Variovorax paradoxus EPS: one gene and its partner. The protein of the gene in region 1 binds, or shares a complex with, the protein of each later gene. Links are inferred from orthologs where the notes say so. Each region holds a gene or a part of one and is shown on either strand. Other genes may lie near its edges.

What was found.
Region 2: the proteins of xseA (region 1) and xseB are in contact, whole or in part, in a cryo-EM structure (PDB 8TXR), measured with the Escherichia coli proteins. The link is inferred for Variovorax paradoxus EPS from one-to-one orthologs.

What each region holds. Positions count from the first base shown.
Region 1 is NC_014931.1:3,533,574-3,544,094, forward strand. The notes cover bases 1,534-4,430. They hold xseA (exodeoxyribonuclease VII large subunit), read right to left. Parts: upstream 3,698-4,430; coding sequence 2,369-3,697; downstream 1,534-2,368. Other genes in these bases: VARPA_RS16355 (DUF192 domain-containing protein), read left to right, coding at 1,534-1,679; VARPA_RS31650 (superoxide dismutase), read right to left, coding at 1,748-2,329; VARPA_RS16370 (MotA/TolQ/ExbB proton channel family protein), read left to right, coding at 4,011-4,430. Outside these bases: icd (NADP-dependent isocitrate dehydrogenase), read right to left, coding at 1-241; VARPA_RS16345 (hypothetical protein), read left to right, coding at 460-783; VARPA_RS16350 (hypothetical protein), read left to right, coding at 931-1,119; more of VARPA_RS16355, read left to right, coding at 1,212-1,533; more of VARPA_RS16370, read left to right, coding at 4,431-4,643; VARPA_RS16375 (ExbD/TolR family protein), read left to right, coding at 4,655-5,080; lpxK (tetraacyldisaccharide 4'-kinase), read left to right, coding at 5,081-6,112; VARPA_RS16385 (Trm112 family protein), read left to right, coding at 6,093-6,275; kdsB (3-deoxy-manno-octulosonate cytidylyltransferase), read left to right, coding at 6,284-7,057; adk (adenylate kinase), read left to right, coding at 7,182-7,838; VARPA_RS16400 (asparaginase), read right to left, coding at 7,868-8,830; transcriptional repressor LexA, read left to right, coding at 8,904-9,587; VARPA_RS16410 (hypothetical protein), read left to right, coding at 9,725-10,081; VARPA_RS16415 (D-2-hydroxyacid dehydrogenase family protein), read left to right, coding at 10,181-10,521. UniProt on the Escherichia coli protein: Bidirectionally degrades single-stranded DNA into large acid-insoluble oligonucleotides, which are then degraded further into small acid-soluble oligonucleotides.
Region 2 is NC_014931.1:1,903,624-1,914,138, reverse strand. What follows is about bases 2,730-5,620. They hold xseB (exodeoxyribonuclease VII small subunit), read right to left. Parts: upstream 4,363-5,620; coding sequence 4,096-4,362; downstream 2,730-4,095. Other genes in these bases: VARPA_RS08650 (aromatic ring-hydroxylating oxygenase subunit alpha), read left to right, coding at 4,543-5,620; VARPA_RS08660 (polyprenyl synthetase family protein), read right to left, coding at 3,185-4,099; dxs (1-deoxy-D-xylulose-5-phosphate synthase), read right to left, coding at 2,730-3,166. Outside these bases: VARPA_RS08675 (TRAP transporter large permease), read left to right, coding at 1-2; VARPA_RS08670 (TRAP transporter substrate-binding protein), read right to left, coding at 114-1,196; more of dxs, read right to left, coding at 1,310-2,729; more of VARPA_RS08650, read left to right, coding at 5,621-5,682; VARPA_RS08645 (DMT family transporter), read left to right, coding at 5,830-6,747; VARPA_RS08640 (sulfurtransferase), read left to right, coding at 6,777-7,685; VARPA_RS08635 (DUF2796 domain-containing protein), read left to right, coding at 7,682-8,260; VARPA_RS08630 (ABC transporter ATP-binding protein), read left to right, coding at 8,265-9,020; VARPA_RS08625 (ABC transporter permease), read left to right, coding at 9,017-10,279; VARPA_RS08620 (DUF3299 domain-containing protein), read left to right, coding at 10,283-10,515. UniProt on the Escherichia coli protein: Bidirectionally degrades single-stranded DNA into large acid-insoluble oligonucleotides, which are then degraded further into small acid-soluble oligonucleotides.

The DNA of each region.
Region 1 (10,521 bases):
ACACCTTGGTCGACTTCTCGCCGGCATAGACCTCCATCCAGTGGATCTTCTTCTTGCCACCGTAGGCCTTGGCCACTGCGGCGTCCACCACCTTGAGCATCACCGGCGTGATGTCCAGCCCAGTACCGTCACCTTCGATGAAGGGGATGATCGGTTGATCGGGCACATTCAGCGAGTTGTCCGCGTTGACCGTGATCTTCTGGCCTTCGGCCGGGACTTTGATGTGCTGATAGCTGGGCATGAGGTCGAAGGCTCCGGGAGTGATGTAATTTTGAGGAGTGTCAGCGAATTCAGACAGCGAGGGGCTTCCGCTGTACAACCGGCTAACAAATCGCTGTACATTTTAGACGCTGCCCATCAGCTGGCGTTTGTCAACCATGGGGCCATTGGGCTCGTTACTGGCTGACCTTCTGCTCGCCGGGAGGCGTTTCCAACCAATTCTCGATAGAGGAATCTTCAATGAGCAAAATTCTCGCAGTCATGATCGCTGGTCTGTTCGCAGCTGGCGCCTATGCCCAAAACCCGGCCGGCACCACGCCCGAACAAGGGAACGCAACCAACAGCAAGCCGCAAGCACGCGCCGAAGCCAAGAAGGATGCCAAGCCTGCTGGTCAAGTGGCCGCTCCCGCTGGCGACATCGCCAAGACGCCCGAAGGCGGCAACCTCGGCGGCGACAAGGCTGCAGCCTCTGGCGAAAAGCGCGCTGAAACGCGCGACCAACGTCGTCGCAACAAGGACGGCAGCGTCAAGCGCAAGTCGACCCAAGGTCCTACGCCCAAGTAATTCGGCGTCCCCTGAAAAAAGCGCTCCTCGGAGCGCTTTTTTTCGTCCGCCTCGACCAAAGTGCTGTCAACCGCGTGCGATGGGCTCCGTTGAATGTGGACCTTCCACAGGGAGGTGATCCAAATCAACGATATCAAAGGATTTCTCATGAACAAGCTGCTCGCAGCCCTGGTCGCCGGTCTCTTCGCTGCCGGTGCTTTTGCTCAAACCCCCGCACCCGCGGCCGCCGCTCCGGCCGCACCTGCTGCTCACAAGGCCAAGGCCAAGCACGCAGTCAAGAAGCACAAGGTTCGCCACGTGGCCAAGGCCCACACGGCTGCCGCCAAGAAGGTGTAAGCTTTCAAGCCCACCCGGCAATGCCCGCATCAGCGGGCATTTTTATTGGTTACGGGCCGGCCTTCCACGACCCGCCCTGAAAGAGTTGTCCGATGTTTCAGCGTTTAGCCGCCCTGCTCCTGCTGTCCGCCTCGTTCGTGATGCCGACGCATGCCCAACAACAGCAGCAACAACCCCAGACCGATCTTGCGCGCACGCAGTTGTCGGTCGGCCTGTACAAGATCGATACCCAGATTGCCCAGACGCCGCAGCAGCGTGAAATCGGGCTGATGTTCCGCAAGAACATGCCGCAGGCGGAGGGCATGATCTTCGTTTTCGAGCAGCCCGCCACGCAGTGCTTCTGGATGCGCAACACCCTGCTGCCGCTGACCGCCGCCTTCGTGGCGGATGATGGCCGCATCGTCAACCTGGTCGATATGCAGCCGCTGACCGAGAACTCGCATTGCTCCGAAGAGCCCGTGCGCTATGTGCTCGAGATGAACCAGGGCTGGTTTGCCAAGAAGAACATCAAGAAGGGTGCCAAGCTCGGCGGCGAACTGTTCTCGGCCGCCAAGCGCTGAGTTTCTGCCGCCTTCAGCCCTCAAAAAAGCCGACCCGAGGGTCGGCTTTTTTAATGCGCGAATGTGGCTCAGCCGAAGTTCTTGGCCGCGAAGTCCCAGTTCACCAGCTTGGCCAGGAAGGTCTCGACAAACTTCGGGCGCAGGTTGCGGTAGTCGATGTAGTAGGCGTGCTCCCAGACGTCCACGGTCAGCAGCGCCGTGTCAGCGGTCGTCAGCGGCGTGCCGGCGGCACCGGTGTTCACGATGTCCACCGAACCGTCGGCCTTCTTCACGAGCCACGTCCAGCCCGAACCGAAGTTGCCGACTGCCGACTTCACGAAGGCTTCCTTGAAGGCGTCGTAGCTGCCCCACTTCGCATCGATGGCCTTGGCCAGCGCGCCGGTGGGGGCACCGCCGCCTTGGGGCTTCATGCAGTTCCAGAAGAAGGTGTGGTTCCAGATTTGCGCAGCGTTGTTGTAGATGCCGCCGCTGGCCTTCTTGATGATTTCTTCCAGCGTGAGGGCTTCGAATTCGGTGCCCTTCTGCAGGTTGTTGAGGTTCACCACGTAGGCGTTGTGGTGCTTGCCGTAGTGGTACTCGAGGGTCTCCTTCGAATACTCGGGTGCCAGCGCGTCGAGGGCGTACGGCAGGGGTGGGAGCACATGTTCCATGGTTTTTTCTCGTGGGTTGGTTGTGGGGAATAAAGGATTCTAGGAACTAATTTTCGAGAGCGCGTCGGACGTGTTCCCGTTGTTGCTCCCTCCATGCGTCACGGTCAGGTCAACCTCGCCATCCGCGAGCCTTGCGACGACCGCATCGCCTGCATGCAGCTTTTTCGCGCTGACGACCGCCCGGCCATCCGCATCGGTGAGCCAGGCGTAGCCGCGCTGCAGTACGAGTGCCGGATCGAGCAGACGCAGGCGCAGAGCCACGCGCTCCAGGCGTTCGCGCCGCTGCACAAGTGCGCGGTCGAACTTCGCTGGAAGATCGGCCGCGATCGACCGCGGCACCTGCGCCAAGCGCTCTTGTCTCGACAGCACCGCAAAGTGCAGGCGCTGCGCATGGTGCGCCAAGCGAAGTTGCTGGCGAGCCACCAGATTCGATGGGCGGCCGAGGCGGCCCGCGGCCTGATCGAGCCGCTGCCCGAGCACGTCGAGGCGCGTGCCCAGCGCATCGCCGAGCCGCTCGTTGAGCAAATCGAGCGCCCCGAGCCACTGGTCGCGCGGCGCGCTGACGAGTTCGGCCGCGGCGGTGGGGGTGGGCGCACGCAGGTCCGCGCAGAAGTCGGCGATGGTGAAGTCGGTTTCGTGCCCGACACCGCTCACCACCGGCACGGGGCTCTGCACGATGGTCCGCGCCAGCGTCTCGTCGTTGAAGGCCCACAGGTCTTCGATCGAACCACCGCCTCGCACCAGCAGGATCACATCGACGGCGGGCTCCAATGTGTAGAGCGACTGCAGCGCGCGCACCAGCTCGGCGGGCGCATTAGCGCCCTGCACTGCTGCCGGAGCCAAAACCACGGGAATGTGCGGCACGCGCCGTCGCAGCGCGGTCACGACGTCGTGCAGCGCAGCCGCGCCGAGCGAAGTGACGACACCGACCGCGCGCGGCATGGTGGGCAACGCGCGCTTGCGCGCCGGATCGAACAGCCCCTCGGCTTCGAGGCGCGCCTTGCGCTGCAGGAACTGCTCGAAGAGCGCGCCCTGCCCGGCACGCCTCAGGCTTTCGACGACCAGTTGGAGGTCGCCGCGCGGCTCGTACACGGCAAGACGTCCTCGCACCTCCACCTGGTCACCGTCGCGAGGCGAAAAATCGAGCAATCCGGCGGCGCGACGGAACATCGCGCAGCGCAACTGGCCGGACTCGTCCTTGAGCGAGAAGTAACAATGTCCACTTGAGGCGCGCGAAAAACCCGATATCTCGCCGCGCACGCTGACCGGATTGAAGCGAGCGTCCAGCGTGTCGGCCACGGCCCGGCACAGCGCGCCGACAGCCCAGATGCGCGGCCCGGGCGCCGAATTCGTTTCACGCAAGTTCACAAAGCGCACGAATGGCCGAAAGCCACTCTTCCACAACAGGCCTGACTTCCCCAGCCCCAAGTCCCCCGTGCGGGGCAGGTGCACGGTTTCTCGTGCAAGTGGTTGATTTCATTCAAAAAAGTACTGCTCAAAATTCAATCGATCTAGCGGAAAGGCCCATCCATGCGGGTTCGGACGAGTTGCGAAGCAGGTTAATCACAAAGTTATCCACAGAATCTGTGCGTCCTTGCTGACACGCAAACAAGCCGCATGCCGATGGTGGGCTCGGTGGATAATCGCCGCGCATTTGCAGTCTACGGGCCGGAGGATTTTCTTGTTTTCCATCATTGTTGCCGCGGGTTGGCCTATTTGGCCGCTGCTCGCTTGTTCGGTTATTGCGCTCGCGCTGGTTATAGAACGTTTCACGAGTCTGAAGACCGTGAAGGTGCTTCCGCCAAAATTGCTCGACGAAACCATCACTGTCTCGCGCGGAGCCATTCCCGGCCCCGACGTCGTCACCAAACTCGAACGCAACTCGATGCTCGGGCAGGTGCTGGCTGCGGGTCTTCGGGCGCTCAACGCCAATCCGCGCTGCACCGAAGACGATCTTCGCGCTGCCATGGAAGCGTCGGGCCGCACCATTGCGCACAAGCTGGAGCGCTACCTGCCGGCGTTGGCCACCATCGCCTCCGCTGCGCCGCTGCTCGGCCTGCTGGGTACGGTGATCGGCATGATCGAGATCTTCGGTTCGCAGTCGCCCGTCAACGGCGCGGTTGGCTCGGGCAACCCGGCTCAACTGGCGCACGGCATCTCGATCGCGCTCTACAACACAGCGTTCGGTCTGATCGTGGCGATTCCCACGCTGATCTTCTGGCGCTACTTCCGCAGCCGCGTCGACGAATACCTGCTGAACCTCGAACTCTCGGGTGAGCGCTTTGCACGCCACCTGAACGCGCTGCGCAAATGACCCGCGCCCGCATGCAGTTTCGCCACGGCGCGCGCGACGAGCCGGAGATCAACCTGATCCCGTTCATCGACGTGCTGCTGGTCATCCTGATCTTCCTGATGCTGTCGACCACCTACAGCAAGTTCACCGAGATGCAGTTGCGGCTGCCGACGGCGGACGTGGACGCGCAACGCGACTATCCAAAGGAAGTGATCGTGACGGTCTCCGCCGACGGCCGCTATACGGTCAACAAGGCCGCCGTTGCAGACCGCAACGTGAGCACCGTGGCTGCAGCACTCGGCGCCGCGGCCACCGGCGGCAAGGAAAGCGTAGTGATCATCAGCGCCGACGCAAGCAGCCCGCACCAGGCCGTGGTCACGGTGATGGAAGCCGCGCGCCGCGCCGGCCTGATGCAGATCACCTTCGCCGCACAGTCGACGGCGCAAGCCGGGCACTGAGTGCCGTTGCAGGGCCGCAGTAGCACGGGCGCGTCCGGCGCATCGGCCTCGCGGCTGCAGGACGCCTGGCTGCACCGCGGCCTGCTGGCCTGCCTGCTGTGGCCGCTGTCGCTGCTCTACGGCGCGATCTTTGCGCTGCGCGGCTGGCTCTATCGGATCGGATGGCTGCGGGTAGAACGCGTGCCCGTTCCTGTCATCGTCGTTGGCAACGTGATTGCAGGCGGTGCGGGCAAGACGCCTGTCGTGATGGCTGTCGTCCGGCATCTGCAGGCTCGTGGGCTTCAGGTCGGCGTGGTGTCGCGCGGGTACGGCCGACGCACCGACGATTGCCGCGAAGTGCTCGAAGGAAGCGATCCCCACGATGTCGGCGACGAACCGGCGCTGATTCGCCACGCTACGGGTGCCCCGGTTTTCGTTGCGCGACGACGCGTCGAAGCCGCGCGCGCCCTGCTGGAGCGGCATCCGGCCACACAAGTGATCGTGAGCGACGACGGGCTGCAGCACCTGGCACTCGCTCGCGATGTCGAAATCTGCGTGTTCGACGACCGCGGCATCGGCAACGGCTGGCTGCTGCCTGCGGGCCTGTTACGCGAACCTTGGCCACGTCGCTGCGACTTGGTACTCCATAGCGGCGAGCGGCCTGCCTTTGCCGGCGGCTACACCGCCACGCGCAATCTTGCGCAGGATGCTGTTGCAAGCGACGGCAAGCGTGTTCCTCTCGCGACCCTCGCGGGCAAGCCGCTGATCGCGCTGGCAGCCATCGCGCGGCCCGAAGGGTTCTTCGACATGCTGCGCGCGCGCGGTCTCACGCTTACCGAGACCATCGCACTGCCCGATCACCATGACTTCGACGCGTGGCAGCGCCCGCCCGGCAGCGAATACACCCTGCTGTGCACCGAGAAAGATGCGGTCAAGCTGTGGCGCAAAGCGCCCGATGCGCTGGCCGTGCCGCTGCACTTCGAACCCGCCCCGGAATTCTTCGCCGCGCTCGACGCAAAGCTATCATCGCCCGATGGATACCAAGCTGCTTGAACTGCTCGTCTGCCCCGTGACCAAGGGCCCCCTGACCTGGAACGCCGAGAAGCAGGAGCTGTGCTCGCGCAGCGCCCGCCTCGCCTACCCGGTGCGCGACGGCATCCCGGTGCTGCTCGAGAACGAGGCGCGCACGCTGTCCGACGAAGAGCTGGGTCTGTGACCGGCTCCGTGCGCTTCACCGTCTTGGTGCCGGCACGCCTCGCCTCCACGCGGCTGCCCAACAAACCACTGGCCGATATCGCGGGTCTGCCGATGGTGGTGCGTGTCGCGCAACGCGCGAGCCAGTCCGGCGCATCGCGCGTTGTTGTGGCCGGAGACGATGCGTCCATCGTTTCGGCCTGCAAGGCGCACGGCGTCGAAGCCATCCTCACTCGCCAGGACCATCCGAGCGGCACCGACCGGCTGGCTGAAGCGTGCGAGCAACTGGGCCTCGATGGCGACGAGATCGTCGTCAACGTACAAGGCGACGAGCCGCTCATCGACCCCGAGCTGATCGATGCCGTGGCGGCGGCGCTGGCCCTTCATCCCGAGGCCGCGATGAGTACCGCGGCCCACGAGATCGACTCGATCAGCGACTTCATGAACCCGAACGTGGTGAAAGCGGTGCTTGACGCCCAAGGCAACGCGCTTTACTTCAGCCGCGCGCCGATTCCCTGGTGGCGCGACGGTTCTGCCGGCGGGGCTGCCCCGACCGCGCTGCCTTTGCCTGCGCCGCTGCGCCACATCGGCATCTATGGCTATCGCGCCGGCTTCGTGCGGAAATTTCCGTCGCTGCCGCCAGCGCCGGTCGAAGCCACCGAAGCACTCGAGCAATTGCGCGCTCTCTGGCATGGGCATCGCATCGCGGTGCATGTGAGCCATGTCGCGCCCGGGCCGGGCATCGACACCCCTGAGGATCTGGCGCGCGTGCGTGCCGTCTTTGCTGCCGGGTCCGCCTCCTAAGACGTGCGCCGCGGAGGGAATTCCCTATGGGGACGCATGCTATCCTCGACGTGAAATCCGCCTCGCCCAGCCCTCGGGCCGACGCTTGGCGTGACACAAAATCTAAGAACCGTCCGAGGACACCATGAGACTAATTTTGCTGGGCGCGCCCGGGGCGGGCAAAGGCACGCAAGCGGCCTTCATCTGCCAGAAATACGGCATCCCCCAAATCTCGACCGGCGACATGCTGCGCGCCGCCGTCAAGGCCGGCACGCCGCTCGGACTGCAGGCCAAGGCCGTCATGGACGCAGGTGCTCTGGTGAGCGACGACCTGATCATCAACCTCGTGAAAGAGCGCATCGCCCAGCCCGATTGCGCCGAAGGTTTTCTGTTCGACGGTTTCCCGCGCACCATTCCGCAGGCCGACGCCATGAAGGCCGCGGGCGTCAAGCTCGACTACGTGCTTGAGATCGACGTGCCCTTCAGCGACATCATCGAGCGCATGAGCGGCCGCCGCTCGCACCCGGCATCGGGCCGCACCTACCACGTCAAGTTCAATCCGCCCAAGATCGAAGGCAAGGACGACGTGACCGGCGAGGACCTGATCCAGCGCGAGGACGACAAGGAAGAAACCGTGGGCAAGCGGCTCGACGTGTACAGCCAACAGACGCGTCCGCTGGTCGACTACTACTCGGCCTGGGCCCAGACCGATCCGGCCGCTGCGCCGAAGTACCGCGCGATCAAGGGCGTCGGCACAGTCGACGAAATCACGCAACGTGCCCTGGCGGCATTGAGCAGCTGATCCCTGCCGCCCTTCGACAGGGCGGCTATTTAATCCCCCAGCAGTTCCAGCATCAGCGCGATGCGCGCCTTCACGGGTGTGAGCGCGCCTGCGTCACGCAGCCGGTCATCGGTCTTCGGCAGGATGCGGCCATTGGTACAGCGCGTCGCGCGCAGCACCGCAACGCCCGCGTCCTGCGCCTTGAACGCCGCAGCTTCCAACGCGTGATGCACGGTGCCATTGCCGGTGGTGGCTAGGACCAGACCGCGGACAGGTTCGTCCGCGCCCTCCCGAAGAAGCGCATCGATGATTGCGCCGCTTGCACCGGCGTGGCTCATGACGATCTCGACCCGCGGCCAAGGTCCTGATACGCTCAGTGCCTTCGACGCTTGGGATGACGACGACGTCGGCCACTCCCTCACGCGCCGCACTGCACCCTCTTCCACGTAGCCAATCGGCCCTGCATCGCCGGATGCGAAGGCATCGAGGCGGTACGTGTGCACCTTCTGCACTTCCACCCCGCTGTGGACCGTGCCGGCGCATACCGCCGTCACGCCCTGGGCGCCCGCCGTCGCCGCGACGGCGATGGCATCCCGCACGTTCTGCGGACCATCCGGCGAAAGCGCAGTGGCCGGGCGCATCGCGCAAGTCAGCACCACGGGCTTCGCCGGTGCCAACACCGAATGAAGGAAGAAAGCCGTCTCCTCCAGTGTGTCGGTGCCGTGGGTGATCACCACGCCGGCCACGCCAGGTTGCGCCAGCCAATGCATGCACCGCTGCGCAAGCTTCTGCCAGATGTCGATGGCCATGTCCTTGCTGTCGACCTGCGCCACCTGTTCCGCCAGCAGGGTGACGCCCTCAGGCGCGTCGATGCCACCCAGCAAATCCGACACATCGACCTGCCCAGCGGTGTAGCCGATGTTGTCGCCGCTGCTGGAGGCCTTTCCGGCGATGGTCCCCCCGGTGCCCAGAACCACCACGCGACGCACTTCGGGCAACGGCAAATTGGCCATGACTTGTCAACTTCCAAAAACTGGTTAAAAATACAGGTACTGGATATCTAGCCAGTGCCGCAAGGAACCACATATGCAGTTCGCCGTGAAGCTTACCGCCCGCCAGCAGCAGATCCTCGACTTGATCCAGAGCGCCATTGCGCGCACTGGCGCCCCGCCCACACGCGCCGAAATCGCCAATGAGCTGGGGTTCAAGTCGGCCAACGCCGCCGAAGAGCACCTGCAGGCGCTGGCCCGCAAGGGCGTGATCGAACTTGTCAGCGGCACCTCGCGCGGCATTCGACTCAAGGGCGACGCGCTGCGTTCGCTCAACGAAACGCGCCATCGCGAAGGCGGGCAGTTCTCGCTCTCGCTGCCCGGCATGGCGCAGCTGGCGCTGCCGCTCATCGGCCGTGTTGCGGCAGGCTCGCCCATCCTGGCGCAAGAGCATGTCGACCAGACCTACTACGTCGAGAACACGCTGTTCCAGCGCCAGCCCGATTACCTGCTCAAGGTGCGCGGCATGTCGATGCGCGACGCCGGCATCATGGACGGCGACCTGCTCGCCGTTCAGGCCACCAAGGAAGCGCGCAATGGCCAGATCGTGGTCGCGCGCCTGGGCGACGAAGTCACCGTCAAGCGCCTGAAGCGCAACAAGCAGGTGATCGAGTTGCACGCCGAGAACCCCGACTACCCGACCATCATCGTGCAGCCCGGCGAACCTTTCGAAATCGAAGGCCTCGCGGTCGGCCTCATCCGCAACACCATGCTGATGTAGGCCTCGCGGCCTGCTTGCAGCAGCACCCATCCGGCCTCGACAGGTGGCGGGCGTATGGCGCGAAGTCGCCATCACCCTGTCGCGGCCGATTCAAGAAATCCTGCCTGTGTTCAACCTCAGACTTTTTTGGAGTTCACATGGGAATCGCCCTCCTCGCCATCGCTGATTTCTGGATGCCGCTGCAGTCACTTGCAAGCCGCCTTATCCCCGCCCGCCGCCCCCGTCACCGGGACAGCAGCGACACCGCCGCCGGACTGCGCTACGTGGCCGTGCGCCCCGCCTGTACCACGCGCACCGCTGGCACGCCGGCACCGACGGCAACCGCCACCGCGCCTGCACGCCCGCTGCGTGTAGTTCGCGTGATCGACGGAAAAAGCCGGGACCGCAGCCGCATGGTGATCTCGGGCCGCATGGCCGATGTCTGTGCGGAGCTCGACCGACTGGCCGCACTCGAAGCCGCGGAAACCGCGCCTAGTTCCACGCGCCTGCACTGAGGCATTTCCCCCGGCGAGCCGCTCCAGAAGCGCCCCGGGGTGGGTATCCAAACGTTCACCGGCGCGACAGCCCAATGCTGCGAGGCACAATGGCACGCCATGAACATTGTGATCCTCGACGATTACCAGGACGCCGTGCGCAAGCTGCGCTGCGCCGCCAAGCTGGACGCGTACGCGGCCAAGGTCTACACCAACACGGTCAAGGGCATCGGCCAACTGTCGGTTCGCCTGAAAGATGCCGACGTGATCGTGCTGATTCGCGAGCGCACCCAGATCTCGCGCCAGCTCATCGAAAAGCTGCCCAAGCTCAAGCTCATTTCGCAGACCGGCCGCGTCGGCGGCCACATCGACGTCAATGCCTGCACCGAGCGCGGCGTGGCAGTGGCTGAGGGCTCGGGCTCTCCGCAGGCACCGGCCGAACTCACCTGGGCGCTGATCAT
Region 2 (10,515 bases), 1.6 Mb from region 1 along the record:
GAGTAAACACCGCCTCCTTCCCCAGGAGGCGGCCCATGAAAAAAGGCCGGCCCGCGCAAGCGGACCGGCCTTTTTGCTGCACGCCGCCGGCAAGCCGGCGGCGGTGCATCGCATCAGATCTTGACCGAGTTCATGTACTGGTTGAACGGGTACTCCGAGAAGCGGTTCCACAGGATCTGGTCGCGCTGGAAGGCGCGCATGTCCTGGTGAATCTTCTTGAAGTCGGCCGACTTGGCTTCGTGCTCGGCGAACACTTCCATCGAGGCCTTGAAGCCCGCGTCCATCACGGCCTTCGGGAACGGCTTGAGCTGCGTCTTGGCGGCCACGAGGCGCTTGATCGCGAGCGGGTTGAAGGCGTCGTACTTGGCGATCATGTCGCGCGCGGCAACCTTGGTGGCCGCATCGAGGATGGCCTTGTTCTCGTCCGACAGCTTGGCGTAGGCCTTGTTGTTGATGAAGAACTCCAGGTCGGCGCCGCCTTCCCACCAGCCGGGGTAGTAGTAGTACGGGGCGACCTTGTTGAAGCCCAGCTTCTCGTCGTCGTACGGGCCGACGAACTCGGCGGCGTCCAGCGTGCCCTTCTCGAGCGCTTGGTACACGTCGCCGGCGGGCATGTTCTGCGACACCACGCCCAGCTTGGCCATGGCCTCGCCGAACACGCCGCCGCCCATGCGCATCTTCAGGCCCTTCAGGTCTGCGACCGTCTTGATTTCCTTGCGGTACCAGCCGCCCATCTGCGTGCCGGTGTTGCCGGCGCTGGCGGTGCGGAAGTTGTACTGCGCGAAGAAGGCATCCAGCAGCTTGCGGCCGTTGCCGTACTCTTTCCACGAATCGGTCTGGCGTGCGGTGAGGCCGAAGGGCACGGCGCAGCTGAACGCGAAGATCGGGTCCTTGCCGGTGAAGTAGTAGGCGGCGGTTTGCGCCATTTCGAGCGTGTCGCCCTGCAGCGCATCGACGACGCCGAATGCGGGCATCAGCTCACCGGCCGGATGGACCGAGATTTCGAACTTGCCGCCCGACAGTGCCTTGACTGTTTTCGAGAGCATTTCGGCACTGCCGAAAATGGTGTCGAGCGAACGGGGAAAGCTGGACGCGAGACGCCAGCGAATCGCAGATTGCGCGTGAACGGCCGGCGCAATGCCGGCGGCCAAAACGCCGGCGATGCCCGCGTTTTTGATGAGGGAACGACGATCCATTGAATGCACTCCGAGTTCTTGGGAAAAACGAAACGCGGCTTGTGACCGCGTTGGGGACTTTTGTATAAGTCTTCTTGATTGTAAAAACCGCCTTACAGGCGTCCGGCGGGGGTTTACCCTGCGACGGCGCCGAAGCGTTGCGTGATCGATGCCGCAATGCCCGTAGCATCGAGTCCGATCGATGCAAGCAGCTTGGCCGGATCGCCATGTTCGATGAAGCGGTCGGGCAGGCCCAGTTGCAGCACCGGCTTCTGCACATTCGCAGCCTGCAATGCCTCGAGCACCGCACTGCCCGCGCCGCCCATCGTGGCGCCCTCTTCGAGCGTGACGATGGCATCGTGCGTGCCCGCCACCTGCAGCAGCAGTTCGACGTCGAGCGGCTTGGCCCAGCGCATGTTGACCACCGTGGCATCGAGCGATTCGGCCGCGGTGAGCGCCGGGTACAGCAGCGAGCCGAACGCGAGGATCGCGATGCGCTTGCCTTCGCGGCGCACCTCGCCCTTGCCGAGCGGCAGTGCGTCCAGCGTGAGGTGCGGCGCAACGCCGGCACCCGCGCCGCGCGGATAGCGCACCGCCACCGGGTGGTTCTGCTCGTAGGCGCTCGTGAGCAACTGGCGCAACTCGCGTTCGTCCGCGGGGCAGGCGATGCTCATGTTGGGAATGCAGCGCAGGAACGGAATGTCGTAGGCGCCCGCGTGCGTCGCGCCATCGGCGCCGACGAGGCCGGCGCGGTCGAGCGCGAACACCACCGGCAGGTTCTGGATCGCCACGTCGTGGATCAGCTGGTCGTACGCGCGCTGCAGGAAGGTCGAGTAGATCGCGACCACCGGCTTCAGGCCCTCGCATGCCAGACCGGCCGCGAAGGTGACCGCGTGCTGTTCGGCGATGCCGACGTCGTAGTAACGATCGGGAAAGCGCTGCTCGAACTCGACGAGCCCCGAGCCTTCGCGCATCGCGGGCGTGATGCCCACGAGCCGGCCGTCGTGCGCGGCGGTATCGCACAGCCACTGGCCGAACACCTGCGTGAAGGTCTGCTTGGCTACCGTGGTCGACTTGACGAGGCCGACTTGCGGATCGAACTTGCCCGGCCCGTGGTAGGCCACCGGATCGGCCTCGGCCAGCTTGTAGCCCTGCCCCTTCTTCGTGACCACGTGCAGGAACTGCGGGCCGCTCAGATGCTTGAGGTTCTCCAGCGTGGGCACCAGCGAATCGAGGTCGTGCCCGTCGATCGGGCCGACATAGTTGAAGCCGAACTGCTCGAACAGCGTGGCCGGCACCACCATGCCCTTGGCATGCTGCTCGAAGCGCTTGGCGAGTTCGAACAGCGGCGGCGCGGCGCGCAGAACGCTCTTGCCGACGTTCTTGGCGGCGGCGTAGAAATTGCCGCTCATCAGCTGCGCGAGGTAGCGGTTGAGTGCGCCCACCGGCGGGCTGATCGACATGTCGTTGTCGTTCAGGATCACCAGGAGCTTGCAGTCGCACACGCCCGCGTTGTTGAGCGCTTCGAAGGCCATGCCGGCCGTCAATGCGCCGTCGCCAATGATCGCCACGGTGTAGCGGTCTTCGCCCTTCTGCTTGGCCGCCATTGCCATGCCGAGCGCGGCCGAGATGCTGGTGGACGAGTGCGCGGTGCCGAAGGTGTCGTACTCGCTTTCGCTCCTCTGCGGAAAGCCCGAGATGCCGCCGATCTGCCTGAGCGTGGGCATGCGCTCGCGGCGGCCGGTGAGGATCTTGTGCGGATAGGTCTGGTGGCCAACGTCCCACACGAGCCGATCGTGCGGCGTGTTGAACACGTGGTGCAGCGCGACGGTGAGCTCGACCGTGCCGAGGTTGGAACTCAGGTGGCCGCCGGTGCGCGAGACGTTGTCGAGCACGCAGGCGCGCACCTCGTCGGACAGCTGCCGCAGCTGTGCGCGGTCGTACTGGCGGATCGGCGAGGGGTCGTGGAGAGTGGGAAGCAACGGAGCCATGTGGGATTTGTTCTTTTTTCAGCGGTCGCGGTCGACCACCATGTGGGCCAATGCACGCAGCGCGGCGGTGTCGGCCAGGCCGCTCTTGGTCAGGGCGGCGAGCGCATCGGCCAGCAGTTGGCGGGCCTGCGTGCGTGCACCGTCGAGGCCGAGCAGCGACACATAGGTGGGCTTGTCGGCGGCGGCGTCCTTGCCGGCCGTCTTGCCCAGGGTTTGCGAATCGGCGGTGACGTCGAGGATGTCGTCCACCACCTGGAATGCGAGGCCGATTGCCGCGCCGTAGTCGCGCAGCGCCGCCAGCGCAGCGGCGCTCACATTGCCGCACGCAGCGCCCATCTCGACGCTGCCCTGCAGCAGCGCGCCGGTCTTCAGCCGGTGCATTTCGCGCAGCTGGGTTTCGTTGAGTGCAATGCCGACGCTGGCCAGGTCGATCGCCTGGCCGCCCGCCATGCCCTGGCTGCCGGCGGCGCGCGCGAGCAGGCGGCACAGCGTGGCCTGCGTGGCCGCGGGAATCTCGTCGCCCTCGGGCGCCAGCAGCTCGAAGGCCAGGGCCTGCAGCGCGTCGCCCGCGAGCAGCGCATCGGCTTCGCCGAACTTCACATGCACCGTGGGCTTGCCACGGCGCAGCACGTCGTTGTCCATGCAGGGCAGGTCGTCGTGCACCAGCGAATAGGCGTGGATCAGTTCGGCGGCGCAGGCCGCGCGCAGCGCAGCGGCTTCATTGCCGCCGACCGCCTCGCTGGCCGCGAGCACCAGGAGCGGCCGCAGGCGCTTGCCGCCGTCGAGCACCGCGTAGCGCATCGCATCGCCCAGCAGTACCGGCGCCTCGACGCCGACCCAGCGCGACAGCGCCGCTTCGACACGCATCAGGTGCGGTTCGCTCCAGCCGGCGAGCCGGGCGGGGGTCCAGTCGGTCATGGTGGCCGCGCTCATTCGGCCGTCCAGACCTTGAGGCTGCCCGCGTCGAGCACCTTGATCTGGTCTTCGACCGCCTGCAGCTTGTCGCGGCAGAAGGCGAGCAATGCGGCGCCGCGCTGGTAGCTGCCCAGGAGCTGATCGAGGGGCAACTGGCCCGATTCGAGTTCTGCAACCAGTTGTTCCAGTTCCTGAAGCCCGGCTTCGTAACTGACGGGCAACGGCCCCGTATCGGGCGTGGCCGCCGGGCTGGAAGAGGAAGGGGAAGGCACCTTGGGCATGCAACGGAACGTGGGTGAAACGGGGCATTTTAGGACGGGGGGACAAATGGGGGCCCCCGGGTACAATGCGAATTCTTCTTGTTGGCAAAACCGACACATTCTTCGGGCCGTCGCACTCTCAGACGGCGCCTTCCGTTATTTCCTCTTTTTCTCCCTGTGGGGAGCTTGGTCAGGTCCTCCATGTCTGATTTAAGTCTTCAACTGCAGCAGGCCGCGAGCCAACTTCCAGTTTCCGCGTATTTCGACGAGGCCCTGTACGCCCGCGAAATGCAGAACCTTTTTGCGCGAGGGCCCCGCTATGTCGGCCATCGCCTCGCCGTGCCCGAAATGGGCAATTTCCACACCCTGCCGCAGGAGCACCAAGGCCGCGCGCTGGTCCACACGCCCAAGGGCGTGGAGCTGATCTCCAACGTGTGCCGCCACCGCCAGGCGCTGATCCTGCAGGGCCGCGGCCAGCTGGACAACCAGGCCGGCGGCAACATCGTCTGCCCGCTGCACCGCTGGACCTACGCCGCGAGCGATGCGCGCACCACCGGCACGCTGATCGGCGCCCCGCATTTCGATCAGGACCCGTGCCTGAACCTGCACAACTACCCGCTCACCGAGTGGAACGGCCTCCTGTTCGAGAAGAATTCGGACGGCACCGGCCGCGACGTGGCCGCCGACATGCGCGGCCTGGGCCCGCAGGCCGACCTCGACTTCTCGGGCTACGCGCTCGACCGCGTCGAGCTGCACGAGTGCAACTACAACTGGAAGACCTTCATCGAGGTCTATCTGGAGGACTACCACGTCGGCCCGTTCCACCCCGGCCTCGGGAGCTTCGTCACCTGCGACGACCTGCGCTGGGAGTTCAACCAGAACTATTCGGTGCAGACGGTCGGAGTGGCCAACCGCCTCGGCCGAGCGGGCAGCCCGGTCTACCAGAAGTGGCAGGAGCAGTTGCTCAAGTACCGCGACGGCAAGCCGCCGAAGTACGGCGCGATCTGGCTCACCTACTACCCGCACGTGATGGTCGAGTGGTATCCGCATGTGCTCACCGTCTCGACGCTGCACCCGGTGAGCCCGACCAAGACGCTCAACATGGTGGAGTTCTTCTACCCCGAGGAAATCGTCGCCTTCGAGCGCGAGTTCGTCGAGGCCCAGCAGGCCGCCTACATGGAGACCTGCGTGGAAGACGACGAGATCGCCGAGCGCATGGACGCCGGCCGCCGCGCGCTGATGCTGCGCGGCGACAACGAGACCGGCCCGTACCAGAGCCCGATGGAAGACGGCATGCAGCAGTTCCACGAGTGGTACAAGGCCGCGATGCAGAGCACCTGAGTCGATGACTGCCGCATCGACGGGTGTTCTGGGAACACCGCGGAACCGGCTTTGCCGGGCCGCTGGTGTTGCCCCCGGTGAGGGGGTTGGAGAAGCGACACGAAGTGTGCGAAGCCTGGGGGAGAGTCAATAGTGCAAGCGCTCTGGATGGTGCTCGGCGCCTTTTTGTTCGCGACGATGAGCGTGGTCGTGAAGGTCGCCTCGCAGTGGTTCAACAGCGGCGAGATGGTGCTGGGCCGCGGCCTCATCGGCATCGTTTTCCTCTGGCTCCTGGCTCGCAAGATGCGCGTCTCGCTCGCCACCAAATACCCCGGCATGCACGCGTGGCGCAGCACCATCGGCGTGATCTCGCTGGGAGCATGGTTCTACGCCATCGCGCACATGCCGCTCGCCACCGCCGTCACGCTCAACTACATGAGCAGCGTGTGGGTCGCTGCCTTCCTGATTGGCGGCGCGCTGCTCGCATGGGTGCCGGTGCCCGGACGCGACGGCCGCGTGGCGCGCCCGCCGCTGCAGGGCGCGCTCGCCATGACGGTGCTCGCAGGCTTCATCGGCGTGGTGCTGATGCTCAAGCCCACGGTGAGCGGCAACGAAGGCTTCGCGGGCATGCTGGGGCTGCTGTCGGGCCTCACGGCCGCCTTCGCCTACATGCAGGTCGTGGCGCTCTCTCGCATCGGCGAGCCAGAGCTGCGCACGGTTTTCTATTTCGCGGTCGGCTCGGCCGTCGCCGGTGCCTTCGCCACGGCGGCCACCGGGTTTTCGGGCGGCAGTTCGTGGACGTGGCAGCATGCGCTGTGGCTGCTGCCCATCGGCCTGCTCGCCGCCCTCGGGCAGCTCTGCATGACCCGTGCCTACGCCACGGCCAAGACAGAAGCCGGCACCCTCGTGGTGGCCAACCTGCAGTACTCGGGCATCATCTTTGCGGCGTTCTACAGCGTGGTGGTGTTCGATGACCGCATCGATGCCGCCGGCTGGGGCGGCATGGCGCTCATCATCGCGAGCGGCATCGCGGCCACCGTGCTGCGCCAGCGGGCGGTGCCCAAGGCGCCGGCCGAAGAACACTGAAGACAACCTCTCCGAAGGAGATCACGACCATGTACACCACCCTCGTCAGCGTCGAACAACTCCAGCAACTGCAAGCCAGCGATGCACCGCTCATGGTGTTCGACTGCAGCTTCGACCTCATGAAGCCCGAAGCCGGCCCGCAGCTCTACGCCGCGGCCCACATTCCGGGCGCGCAATACGCCAACCTCGACACCGACCTGAGCGCCAGGCACGGCCTGCCCGGCGCGCACGGCGACGTGGTCGTCGCGCAGGAAGACGGCGTGCCCGCCTCGGGCGGCCGCCATCCGCTGCCCAGCCGCGAGAAGTTCGCGGCGTGGCTTTCCAGCGTCGGATTCTCCAACGACATGCAGGCCGTGGTGTACGACCGCAACGGCGCCAACTACTGCGGGCGCCTGTGGTGGATGCTCAAGTGGATGGGCCACGACGCGGTGGCCGTGCTCGACGGCGGCCTGCAGGCCTGGCAGGCCGTGGGCGGCGAAGTGACCGACCGCGAGGAGCCCGCGCGCTTCCAGTCGAATTTCGTACAGGGCGAGCCGTTGGCGAAGCTCGTGACTACCGACACCGTGTTGCGTCGGCTCGGCCAAGCTGACCAGCAGCTGATCGACGCACGGGCCGGTGCACGATATCGCGGCGAGGTGGAACCTCTGGACCCGATTGCCGGTCACATCCCCGGGGCCCTGAACCGGCCCTTCGCCGACAACCTCGGCCCCGACGGCAAGTTCAAGCCAGCATCGCAATTGCGTGCCGAGTTCGAAGCGCTGCTCGCGGGACGCGATGCGGCGACAGTCGTCCACCAATGCGGCAGCGGCGTGAGCGCGGTGCCCAACCTGCTTGCGATGCAGATCGCCGGGCTCGGGACGACCGCGCTCTATGCCGGCAGCTGGAGCGAATGGAGCAACACGCCGGGGCTGCCGACCCGGCAAGGCGCAGAACCATGAAACCCATCCGACTCCGACGCATCTCCGGTCTCGCAATCTCCGCAGCCTTGTTCGCTGCAGCCCCGTTCGTTTCCGCGCAAGCCCAGCAGCAACACGCCCATGTGCACGGCCAGATGAAGCTGGACGTGGCCATCGACGGCCCCACCGTGGTGATCGACATGGAATCGCCGCTGGACAACATCGTCGGCTTCGAACGCGCCCCGAAGACCGATGCCGATAAAGCCACCGTCGAAGCCGCCGTCGCCCAATTACGCGCGGCCGACAAGCTCTTCACCATCGACCCCGCCGCCAACTGCAAGCTCGGCCCGGTCGACCTGCGCTCCGGCGCGCTCGGCCTCGGCAACCCCGACCCGAACGAGCCTCCGGGCCATGCCGACCTGGACGCGACCTTCTCCTTCAACTGCACCAACGCGGCCGCCGCGAAGTTCATCGACCTGAACCTGTTCAGCGTCTTCAAGGGCCTGCGCCAGATCGATTCGCAGATCGCTTCGTCGCAAGGCCAGTTCAAGCGCCAGCTCAAGCGTCCCACCGGTGCGCAAGCGGCCCAGCCCGCTCGCTTGAGCTGGGGCAAGTAGCACTGTGAGCACCGCTTCGCAGGCCGACTCGACGCCCCTGCGCGTCGTGCTCGCGGCCGAATCGCTGCGCTTTACATGGCCCGGCGTGAAGGCGCCCTGCATCGACATCGAGGCCTTCCGCATCACCGCCGGCGAATCGGTGTTTCTGCACGGCCCGAGCGGCTGCGGCAAGAGCACGCTGCTGTCGCTGCTGGCCGGCGTGCTGGTGGCCGACGAAGGCCGCGTGAGTTTGCTGGGCCACGACTGGTCACAGCTCTCCAGCGCCGCGCGCGACCGCTGCCGCGTGGCGCATGTCGGCTACATCTTCCAGCAGTTCAACCTGCTGCCTTACCTGAGCGTGCTCGACAACGTGCTGCTGCCCTGCCGCTTTTCGGCGCGGCGCGAAGCGCAGGCCGCGCGCCGCGGCAGTTCGCACGGTTCACGCGAAGAAGCAGAGCACCTGCTCGACCAGATGGGCCTGGACCGCAACCTCTGGAAGCGCCAGGCGCTGCAGCTCTCGGTGGGCCAGCAGCAGCGCGTGGCCGCGGCGCGTGCGCTCATCGGCCAGCCCGAAGTGGTGATTGCCGACGAGCCGACCTCCGCGCTCGACGAAGACCGGCGCGAGGCCTTTCTCGACGTGCTGTTGACCGCCTGCGTCGAGAACCACAGCGCCCTCGTCTTCGTGAGCCATGACCAGCGCATTGCGCAGCGCTTCGCGCGGCATGTGCTGCTGCCCGAGATCAATCGCGCGGCTTCGACGGCGATGGCGGTGGACGCATGAACGCCCTCTTTTCCATCGCGTGGCGCAGCGCCTGGAACCGCCGGTTCACGCTCGCACTCACTGTGTTCTCGATCGCGCTCTCGACCTTCCTGCTGCTTGGCGTCGAGCGCATCCGCACCGAGCTGCGCGAGAACTTCGCCTCGTCCGTTTCGGGCACCGACCTCATCGTCGGCGCGCGCACCGGCTCCACGCAGCTCCTGCTGTACTCGGTGTTCCGCATCGGCGCGGCCACCAACAACATCTCCTGGAAGAGCGTGCAGGCGCTGGCCGCGCACCAGGGCGTCGACTGGGTCGTGCCGCTGTCGCTGGGCGATTCGCACCGCGGCTTCGCGGTGCTGGCGACATCGCCCGAGTACTTCGCGCGCTTTCGCTACGGCGACAAGCAACTCCTGAAGCTGCGCGAGGGCAAGCCCTTCAGCGAACTCTTCGATGCGGTGGTCGGTGCCGAAGTGGCCGACAAGCTCGGCTACCACGTGGGCCAGAAGATCACGCTCGCGCACGGCAGCGGCGAACTCAACGTGGCCGAGCATGCCGACAAGCCCTTCACCGTGGTCGGCGTGCTCGCACGCACCGGCACGCCGGTGGACCGCACGGTGCACATCGGCCTCGAAGCGATGGAGGCCATCCACCTCGAATGGGTGGGCGGCGCGCCGATGCCGGGCGTGAAGATTCCCGCCGAGCAGGTGCGCAAGTTCGACCTCACGCCCAAGAACGTGACGGCCGCGCTCGTGGGCCTGAAGAACCGCGCCGCGGTGTTCGGCGTGCAGCGCTGGATTTCCACCTACAACGGCGAACCGCTGATGGCCATCCTCCCCGGCGTGGCGCTCGACGAGTTGTGGAGCGTGATCGGCATCGGCGAGAACGCGCTCTTGCTGATGTCGGCGTTGGTCGCGCTGGTGAGCCTCGCGGGCCTGGTCTCCGTGGTGATGGCGGGCCTGAATGAACGGCGGCGCGAGTTGGCTGTGCTGCGCGCCGTGGGCGCGGGCCTGCGCCATGTGCTGGCGCTGCTCGCGCTCGAAGGCGCGATGGTCACCGTGCTCGGCGTGGCCTTCGGCGTGGTGATGGCGGTGCTCGGCATCGCCCTGCTCTCGCCGTGGCTGCAGTCGCAGTTCGGGCTGACACTGAGCCTCTCGGAACCTACACTCAACGAGTGGCTGCTGATGGCGAGCCTGCTGGTCGCAGGCTGGCTGGCAAGCTTGCTCCCTGGCATTCGCGCCTACCGACTCTCACTGGCGGACGGCCTCTCACCGAGGATTTGAACCATGCGCATCGCAAAGAAGATTTCCACGATCACGGCTTTCAATCGGCTTTCATTGCTGCTGGCCGGCGCCGGCCTCGCAGCGATGGCATGGGCCGCCGAACCAGCCCCCAAGGACACCACCGCATCGAACCCGCTCGGCGGCAAGGCTGCCGCACCCGCCGTTGCCAAGGGCACGCCGGGCCAGCCGCGCCAAATCACCTGGGAAGAACTGGTGCCCAAGGACTGGGACCCGGC